2 regions of the Bacillus sp. BSL6 genome follow, and region 1 is predicted to be linked to the other one. Evidence: a T-box and tRNA genes for the amino acid it is inferred to sense, from the RefSeq annotation. Region 1 holds a T-box; the other holds one or more tRNA genes.

Region 1 (4,178 bases):
AAGAGGTTAAATACATGAGCATCTACGAGCATTTTAGACCTGATGAAGTGGTCTTTGTGGATAAAGTGTTAGAGTGGAAGCGAGCAGCAGAGTACCATCAAGTGAAGTTAACAGACTTTCTTGATCCAAGACAACAACAAATTGTCACGATGGTAATAGGACAAGGAGATGTTGCTGTACAATTTGATGGTGCAACGTCTCAAGCAGAGCGCAAAAGAGCACTCATTTATCCGGACTATCTAGTAATAAATGAAGAGGAATTTCAAGTAGAAGTATTGGAAATTGACTATCCTTCCAAGTTTTATACGCTAGAGCATAGGCAAATATTAGGTACATTTATGTCTCTCGGTTTAACGAGAGAAAAATGTGGTGATATTTTGCTTCAAGAAGATCGTGCCCAAATTGTAGTCGCGAAAGAAGTTGTATCTTATATTGAGATGAACTTACAATCTATAGGAAAAGTGAAAGTCTCCTTATCACCAGTGCAAGGGGAAAAAATTCTACAGATACAAGAAACGTGGGGGGAGAAATCCGGAACGGTTTCTTCACTTCGTTTAGATGTTATGTTAGCTGAAATGTTACATATATCTAGGCAAAAAGTACAACCTTTCATAAAAAATGGTTTAGTAAAAGTGAATTGGAAAACAGTGGAGCAAACCTCTTATGAATGTTATCCAGGAGATGTTTTTTCAGTGAGAGGATATGGACGCAGTAAATTGTTTTCTGTAGAAGGTAGAACAAAGCGCGACAAATGGAGAATTTTGTATGGTATACTAAAATGATTGGTTTTTTAGAAGGAAATCCTCCTATTTTGTCGAAGAAAAGATATAATTGAAAGAGGAAATTTAGATAACTACTTGGAGGTGGCGTTGTGCCGTTAACACCATTAGATATTCATAACAAAGAATTTGGTCGCGGATTCCGTGGCTATGATGAGGATCAAGTAAATGAGTTTCTTGATCAAATTATCAAAGATTATGAATTAGTCATTCGTGAGAAAAAAGCTTTAGAAGAACAAGTTGCGCAATTAGAAGGGAAGTTAGATCATTTCTCTAATATTGAAGATACGTTAAACAAATCTATCGTTGTTGCACAAGAAGCAGCGGAAGAAGTAAAACGTAATGCCCAAAAAGAAGCGAAATTAATTGTACGTGAAGCTGAAAAGAATGCAGACCGTATTATTAACGAAGCTTTAGTAAAATCAAGAAAAGTTGCTTTTGATATTGAAGAGCTAAAGAAACAAGCGAAAGTATTCCGCACTCGTTTCCGTATGTTATTAGAAACACAGCTTGAAATGTTAAACAACGATGATTGGGATAAACTAATTGAGTTAGAAGACGAAGTAGACGAGCTGTTGAAAAAAGAAGAAACAGTGTAAGCTTGACGTTTTTCTCATTATTACATATAATTTTAAACAACATATTTATTAAGAAAAACGAAGATAGGGATAAGTACCTTTTTCATACCTTATATAGCGAACTGAGGATGGTGTAAGCTCAGGATAAGGAGATAATGGGAATATCACCCTGGAGTTCCGCGCTGAACAAATAGAGTAAGCGTAGGCGTATATTCGCGTTAAGAATATAAAGAGGATTGTATACATACGTATAGGATCTACTAGGGTGGTACCGCGGGAGACTTTCTCGTCCCTTTTTGGGATGAGAAAGTCTCTTTTTTATTCCGTTTTTTAGGTCTTTCTTTTATACATGTAAGGAGGAATTGAGCATGGAGTACAAAAATACATTACTAATGCCAAAAACAGAGTTCCCAATGCGTGGGAATTTACCAAAACGTGAGCCTGCAATGCAAGAAAAGTGGGCGGAAATGAATATTTATGAAAAGGTACAAGAACATACGAAAGGTCGTCCTTTATTTGTACTGCATGATGGACCTCCATATGCGAATGGTGACATTCATATGGGACATGCATTAAATAAAGTATTAAAAGACTTTATCGTTCGTTATAAATCAATGACTGGTTTCTGTGCGCCATATGTCCCAGGTTGGGATACACACGGTTTACCAATTGAACAAGCTTTAACAAATAAAGGTGTAAAGCGTAAAGAAATGACAGTTGCTGAGTTCCGTAAGTTATGTGCAGAGTATGCATATGAACAAGTAGAACGTCAGCGTGAGCAATTTAAGCGTTTAGGTGTACGTGCTGATTGGGATAACCCATACATTACTTTAGAGCCAGCTTATGAAGCACAACAAATTAAAGTGTTTGGTGATATGGCGAAAAAAGGTTATATCTATAAAGGACAAAAACCAGTTTACTGGTCACCAACGAGTGAATCAGCTTTAGCAGAAGCTGAAATTGAATACCAAGATAAAAAATCAGCATCTATTTACGTAGCATTCCCTGTAAAAGATGGAAAGAACGTATTAGAAGGTGATGAGAAATACATTATCTGGACAACAACGCCTTGGACGTTGCCTGCAAACTTAGGTATTTCTGTTCACCCAGAACTTGAATACGCTATTGTAAAAGTAAATGATGAAAAATATATTATTGCTTCTGAACTATTTGAGACAGTTGCAAAAACGTTAGAGTGGGAAAATGCTGAAGTTGTGAAAACGGTAAAAGGTAGTGAGCTTGAGTATACAGTTGCAAAGCATCCATTCTACGATCGTGATTCATTAGTTATGCTAGGAGATCACGTAACAACGGATGCAGGTACAGGTTGTGTTCATACAGCACCAGGACACGGGGAAGATGACTTTATTGTTGGTAAAAAGTATGGCTTAGAAGTACTTTGCCCAGTTGATGATAAAGGTGTATTAACAGAGGAAGCACCTGGATTTGAAGGCTTATTCTATGATAAAGCTAACAAGCCAATTACAGAAAAATTAGAAGAAGTAGGCGCATTACTGAAGCTAACATTCATTACGCATTCATATCCACATGATTGGAGAACGAAAAAACCTATTATTTTCCGTGCGACAGCACAGTGGTTTGCATCTATTGAAGCATTCCGTAAAGAGTTATTAGAAGCTGTTGCGGAAACAAAATGGGTACCAGCATGGGGTGAAACTCGTCTTCATAACATGGTTCGTGACCGTGGTGACTGGTGTATTTCTCGTCAGCGTGCATGGGGTGTGCCAATTCCTGTATTCTATGCTGAGAATGGTGATCCAATTATTACGGATGAAACAATTAACCATGTAGCTGATTTATTCCGTGAACACGGTTCTAACGTATGGTTTGAGCGTGAAGCGAAAGATCTATTACCAGAAGGATTTACACATCCAGGTAGCCCAAATGGTGAATTCCGTAAAGAAACAGACATCATGGATGTATGGTTCGACTCAGGTTCTTCTCACCAAGCGGTATTAGAAGAGCGCAATGACTTACAACGTCCAGCAGATTTATATTTAGAAGGATCTGACCAATATCGTGGTTGGTTTAACTCTTCATTATCGACAGCAGTTGCTGTAACAGGAAAAGCGCCATATAAAGGCGTACTAAGCCACGGTTTCGTATTAGATGGTGAAGGGCGTAAAATGAGTAAGTCGATTGGAAACATCGTCGTACCGAAGAAAATTATGGATCAATTAGGCGGAGATATTTTACGATTATGGGTATCTTCTGTTGACTATCAATCTGATGTACGTATTTCGGATGATATTTTAAAACAAGTAGCAGAAGTGTATCGTAAAATCCGTAACACATTCCGTTTCTTATTAGGAAACTTAGACGACTTTAAGCCAAGTGAAAATACAGTAGCTGTAGCTGAACTTCGTGAAGTAGATCGTTACATGTTAGTGAAATTAAATGACTTAATTACAAAAGTAAAAGAAGCATATGAGACATACGACTTCGCTGCTGTATATCATGCAATTCATAACTTCTGTACAATTGATTTAAGTTCATTCTACTTAGACTTTGCAAAAGACATTTTATACATTGAAGGTGCGAACCATGAAGATCGTCGTGCAATTCAAACTGTATTATATGATGTTCTTGTTGCATTGACGAAACTTGTAACACCAATCTTACCGCATACAGCTGATGAAGTATGGCCATACATTCCAGGCGTAACAGAAGAAAGTGTACAATTAACTGATATGCCAGAAGCTGTACAATTAGATGATGCGGAAGCATTAAAAACAAAATGGGATGCATTTATGACATTGCGTGATGACGTATTAAAAGCGTTAGAAGTAGCTCGTAATGA
Region 2 (4,178 bases), 340 kb from region 1:
ATACGAGCAACTAAATAGTAACATACAAATGATACAGCAGAATTTACTAAGCTATATTTCCCTAATGCAAGCTCACTATCGGTTGCTAAGTACACGTATACTGAAATAACAAAAATGAATGTCCCCTCTCTCAATCCTTGGAAAAAATGAGCACGTGTAATTCTCCCCCAATTTTTATCAATCCGTCGCTCTTTCAAAACTTGTGTAACCTCATAACGACCTTCACATTCTCTCTTAGATACAAAAAAGCTTAAAACGACAGCAATTGCAAATAACAATAACGAGAGAAAGAATATGACCGTATAACCACTCCACTTCTCCATACGTGAAATTGTGTATCCAGCTGCTATCGGTCCAATCATGCCAGAGAAGGATGTAAGAAGCCCAAGAAACCCGTTAAAGAAATCTCTTGTTTCTGGTTCTGTAATCTCAAATGTTAATAAGTTAAACGCGAGCCAGTAAAAACCATATCCGACTCCTAAAAGAGCCCCCATTAATAAAATATAGTGAGAAGCGCTTTTCCCCGCTACTAAAACAACGATAAAAAAAATCGCTAACGTGCCTACGCCTATTCGTAACAGGATCGAGCGATCAATACGCTTCGCTAATTTCCCACCTATAAGAAATGTGAGGGGCTGCAATACAACGCTGGCCAAATTATACAAGCCGAGATTCACATAATTTTGTGTTTGTTTCCATAAATAAATGTTAACAAACGTATTCGATAAAGAAATTGCGAGCGTGTATAAACCTCCAATAAGGAGTAATAACACTAAATCCCGATTCACTTCAACGTCACCAATTATATGTTTCCACTTCATACACAACTCTCCTTTACTTCATGTTCTAGTCTTCCAAAGACAAGCTCAATTATGTAAAAGGAAAGCATAGAAAAAAGCTAGGAGCATTCTCCTAGCTTTTTCTATCGTTATTACAATTATTTTGCTTCTTGGTAACGTTTTTCAGCAGCGTTCCAATCTACAACGTTCCAGAATGCACCGATGTAGTCTGGACGACGGTTTTGATAATTTAAGTAGTAAGCATGTTCCCAAACATCTAAACCGATAACTGGAGTTTTACCTTCAGTTAGAGGAGAATCTTGGTTTGGCGTGCTTGTTACTTCTAACTCACCATTATTTACTACTAACCAAGCCCAACCAGAACCGAAGCGAGTTGCGCCAGCTTTTGCGAATTCTTCTTTGAATGCATCGAACCTACCGAATTTCGCTTCAATTGCAGTTGCAAGTTCGCCTACTGGTTGTCCGCCGCCGTTTGGAGATAAGATTGTCCAGAAGAATGTGTGGTTAGCATGTCCGCCACCATTGTTACGTACTGCTGTACGGATTGCTTCTGGTACTTCGTTTAAGTTTGCAACTAATTCTTCTACGCTTTTGTCAGCTAATTCTGCATGACCTTCTAAAGCAGCGTTTAAGTTTGTGATGTACGTGTTATGGTGTTTTGTATGATGGATGTTCATTGTTTCTTTGTCAAAGTGAGGCTCTAAAGCATCATACGCATAAGGTAAATTTGGTAATTCGTGTTTTGCCATTGTTATATTCCTCCCAGTTTATGTATTGCCACTTAAGTGACATACAACTACATTCTACCCTAATTGCCATAGGGTGCAAACAAATAAATCACATTGTCTTGCTATCATTAAAGTAGCAAAATTCCCACTTCTTTTCAATTAAAATGCTCATATATTTCATAAAAAAAGCTCCCTTCTACAAGGAAGCTTCCTACTGACATAATAAACATGTGAAATGGATATGGACCCTGTAGGACTCGAACCTACGACCGGACGGTTATGAGCCGTCTGCTCTAACCAGCTGAGCTAAGGGTCCAAAATTATGTATGTAATAATACATCAAATAAAGGAATTCCTATCGGATATACCCTTTAAGAAATGTAAGATAAATTTACCATATAGAAAAGAAAACTGTCAATTGTATTTTTCTCATTTAAAAGAAGAAAATTAATAAAAAGAAATTTAGTTATCTCTACTATATGTAAATATAATATATCTTGAGATTCCCTAGATTCCTACGTTACAATGATTTTATACATACATAAAGGAAGTGAATCTATGTCCATATTTACCCAATTAGTCAAAAGCGTATATTCGCCTAAAGATATGGCGCTATTCCGTTTTCAAAAAATCGGAAAAACCATTTTGTATATTATGCTACTTTGTCTAATCACTACTATTCCAAGAACATTCTTTTACGGTAGCTTTATCCAAGATAGTGTTACTATGGTAAATCAAGCAATTGAAAAAGATTTACCTGATTTTAAAATCGAAAATGGTGAACTAAAAGCTGATATTGAAGAACCTATTCAAAAAGAAGAGGGAGATGCTCTTTTCGTATTTGATCCAAATACAACAGATATCGAAAAGTATCAAAATAAAACTGGTTTATTTATTTTAAAAGATAAAGTAGTTTCTATAGGAAATGGCCAGACGCAAACATACTCCTACAATGATTTATTAGGGACATCTCTTGAGAAAAAAGATTTGCAAGATTTCATTTCTGTATTCGATAGTATTTATCCAATTTTACTAGCTGTTATCGGAGTGTTAGTATATCTATTCCAATTGTTCATTACTTTCTTAGGAATTACTTTACTTGCGTTTATCGGTTCTGCTATGAGTGGTCAACGTAAATTATCTTATAAGCAAGTATGGACGTTAACTGCCTACAGCTACACAATTCCAACCATCTTCTTTATGATTATGGATTTATTCAAAATTGTTGTACCTGGCTCAACATTCATTTATATCGCAGTTGTTTTAATTGTTCTATACTTAACAATTAAAGAAGTTCCAAAACCGAACGAAAAAAATGCCTAAATAGGCATTTTTTTTTTGGACAAGCATATATTCCTAGCAAAGGAGTGAAGAATATGAAGAGATTAGGTATATTCTTATTCGTGCTTGTTCTTGGTTATATATTTTATTACGATATAAAAATCGGCACTTTACCGATGTTAAGTTCATATAAAAAGACAAATGCGGCCGAAACGATAAAACAAGAAAGTACAAATACAAAACAAAAGAAAGAAAACAAAGCGGAAAAAGAAACAGATGTCACTTATAAAACAATTGAAGTCAAAACAGGTGATACGGTTCTTTCCATTACAGAAGCGATTAATAAGAAGAAAATTCCTTCTATCGAAAAAGTAATTGATGATTTTAAACAATTAAATAAAAATACACCTGCTACAAAAATACAACTTGGAAAGTCTTATAAATTCCCGTTATATCAATAAGCAATCACTTAATCCTTGTCAATTACATAAAGGCGCTGATACAATAGTAAAAGTGAAACCGAGCACTTCGGTTTCTATAGCCCTGTATCACGTATACTATCATTGATATAAGGGACTAAATAAGAAACTTCTTTTATAAGGAGAGCGATCTATTCGTGAATGAAATGACTCATCGTACAAAAACACGTCCAGTTAAAGTCGGTAATTTAACAATTGGCGGTAATAATGAATTAATTATACAAAGTATGACAACAACAAAAACACATGATGTTGAAGCAACAGTTGCTGAAATTAAACGTTTAGAAGAAGCTGGCTGCCAAGTCGTGCGTGTTGCTGTTCCAGACGAACGCGCAGCAAATGCTATTGCTGATATTAAAAAACAAATCAACATTCCACTTGTTGCTGATATTCATTTTGATTATCGCCTTGCTTTAAAAGCAATTGAAGGCGGCATTGATAAAGTACGTATCAATCCAGGTAACATTGGTCGTCGCCATAAAGTAGAAGCTGTTGTAAATGCAGCAAAAGAACGTGGTATTCCAATCCGTATCGGTGTAAACGCAGGTTCATTAGAGCGTCACATTTTAGAAAAGTACGGATACCCAACTGCAGATGGTATGGTTGAGAGCGCCCTGCATCACATTAAAATTTTAGAGGACTTAGATTTCCATGATATTATCGTATCTATGAAAGCCTCTGATGTTAACTTGGCAATTGAAGCATACGAAAAAGCTGCACGTGCTTTTGATTATCCACTACATTTAGGTATCACAGAATCTGGAACGTTATTTGCCGGAACTGTAAAAAGTGCCGCTGGTCTTGGAGCAATCTTAAGTAAAGGCATCGGAAATACACTACGTATTTCATTAAGTGCTGACCCAGTTGAAGAAGTAAAAGTTGCGCGTGAA

What was found. A T-box is a leader RNA that pairs with one kind of tRNA and senses whether it is charged. The one in region 1 lies ahead of ileS2 (isoleucine--tRNA ligase), so its partner is inferred to be a tRNA-Ile.
Region 2: it has a tRNA-Ile gene. The T-box ahead of ileS2 (isoleucine--tRNA ligase) is inferred to sense a tRNA for this amino acid. The anticodon was not compared.

What each region holds. Positions count from the first base shown of each region.
Region 1 is NZ_JAVGCW010000001.1:901,726-905,903, forward strand. Features, by position in the region: gene RCJ96_RS05055 (YlmH family RNA-binding protein) at 15-782, shown strand; gene divIVA (septum site-determining protein DivIVA) at 872-1,378, shown strand; T-box leader at 1,430-1,654, shown strand; gene ileS2 (isoleucine--tRNA ligase) at 1,726-4,178, shown strand, end outside.
Region 2 is NZ_JAVGCW010000001.1:563,954-568,131, reverse strand. Features, by position in the region: gene RCJ96_RS03135 (MFS transporter) at 1-821, opposite strand, end outside; gene sodA (superoxide dismutase [Mn]) at 938-1,549, opposite strand; tRNA gene RCJ96_RS03125 (tRNA-Ile) at 1,771-1,844, opposite strand; gene RCJ96_RS03120 (DUF1189 domain-containing protein) at 2,087-2,851, shown strand; gene RCJ96_RS03115 (hypothetical protein) at 2,905-3,270, shown strand; gene ispG (flavodoxin-dependent (E)-4-hydroxy-3-methylbut-2-enyl-diphosphate synthase) at 3,435-4,178, shown strand, end outside.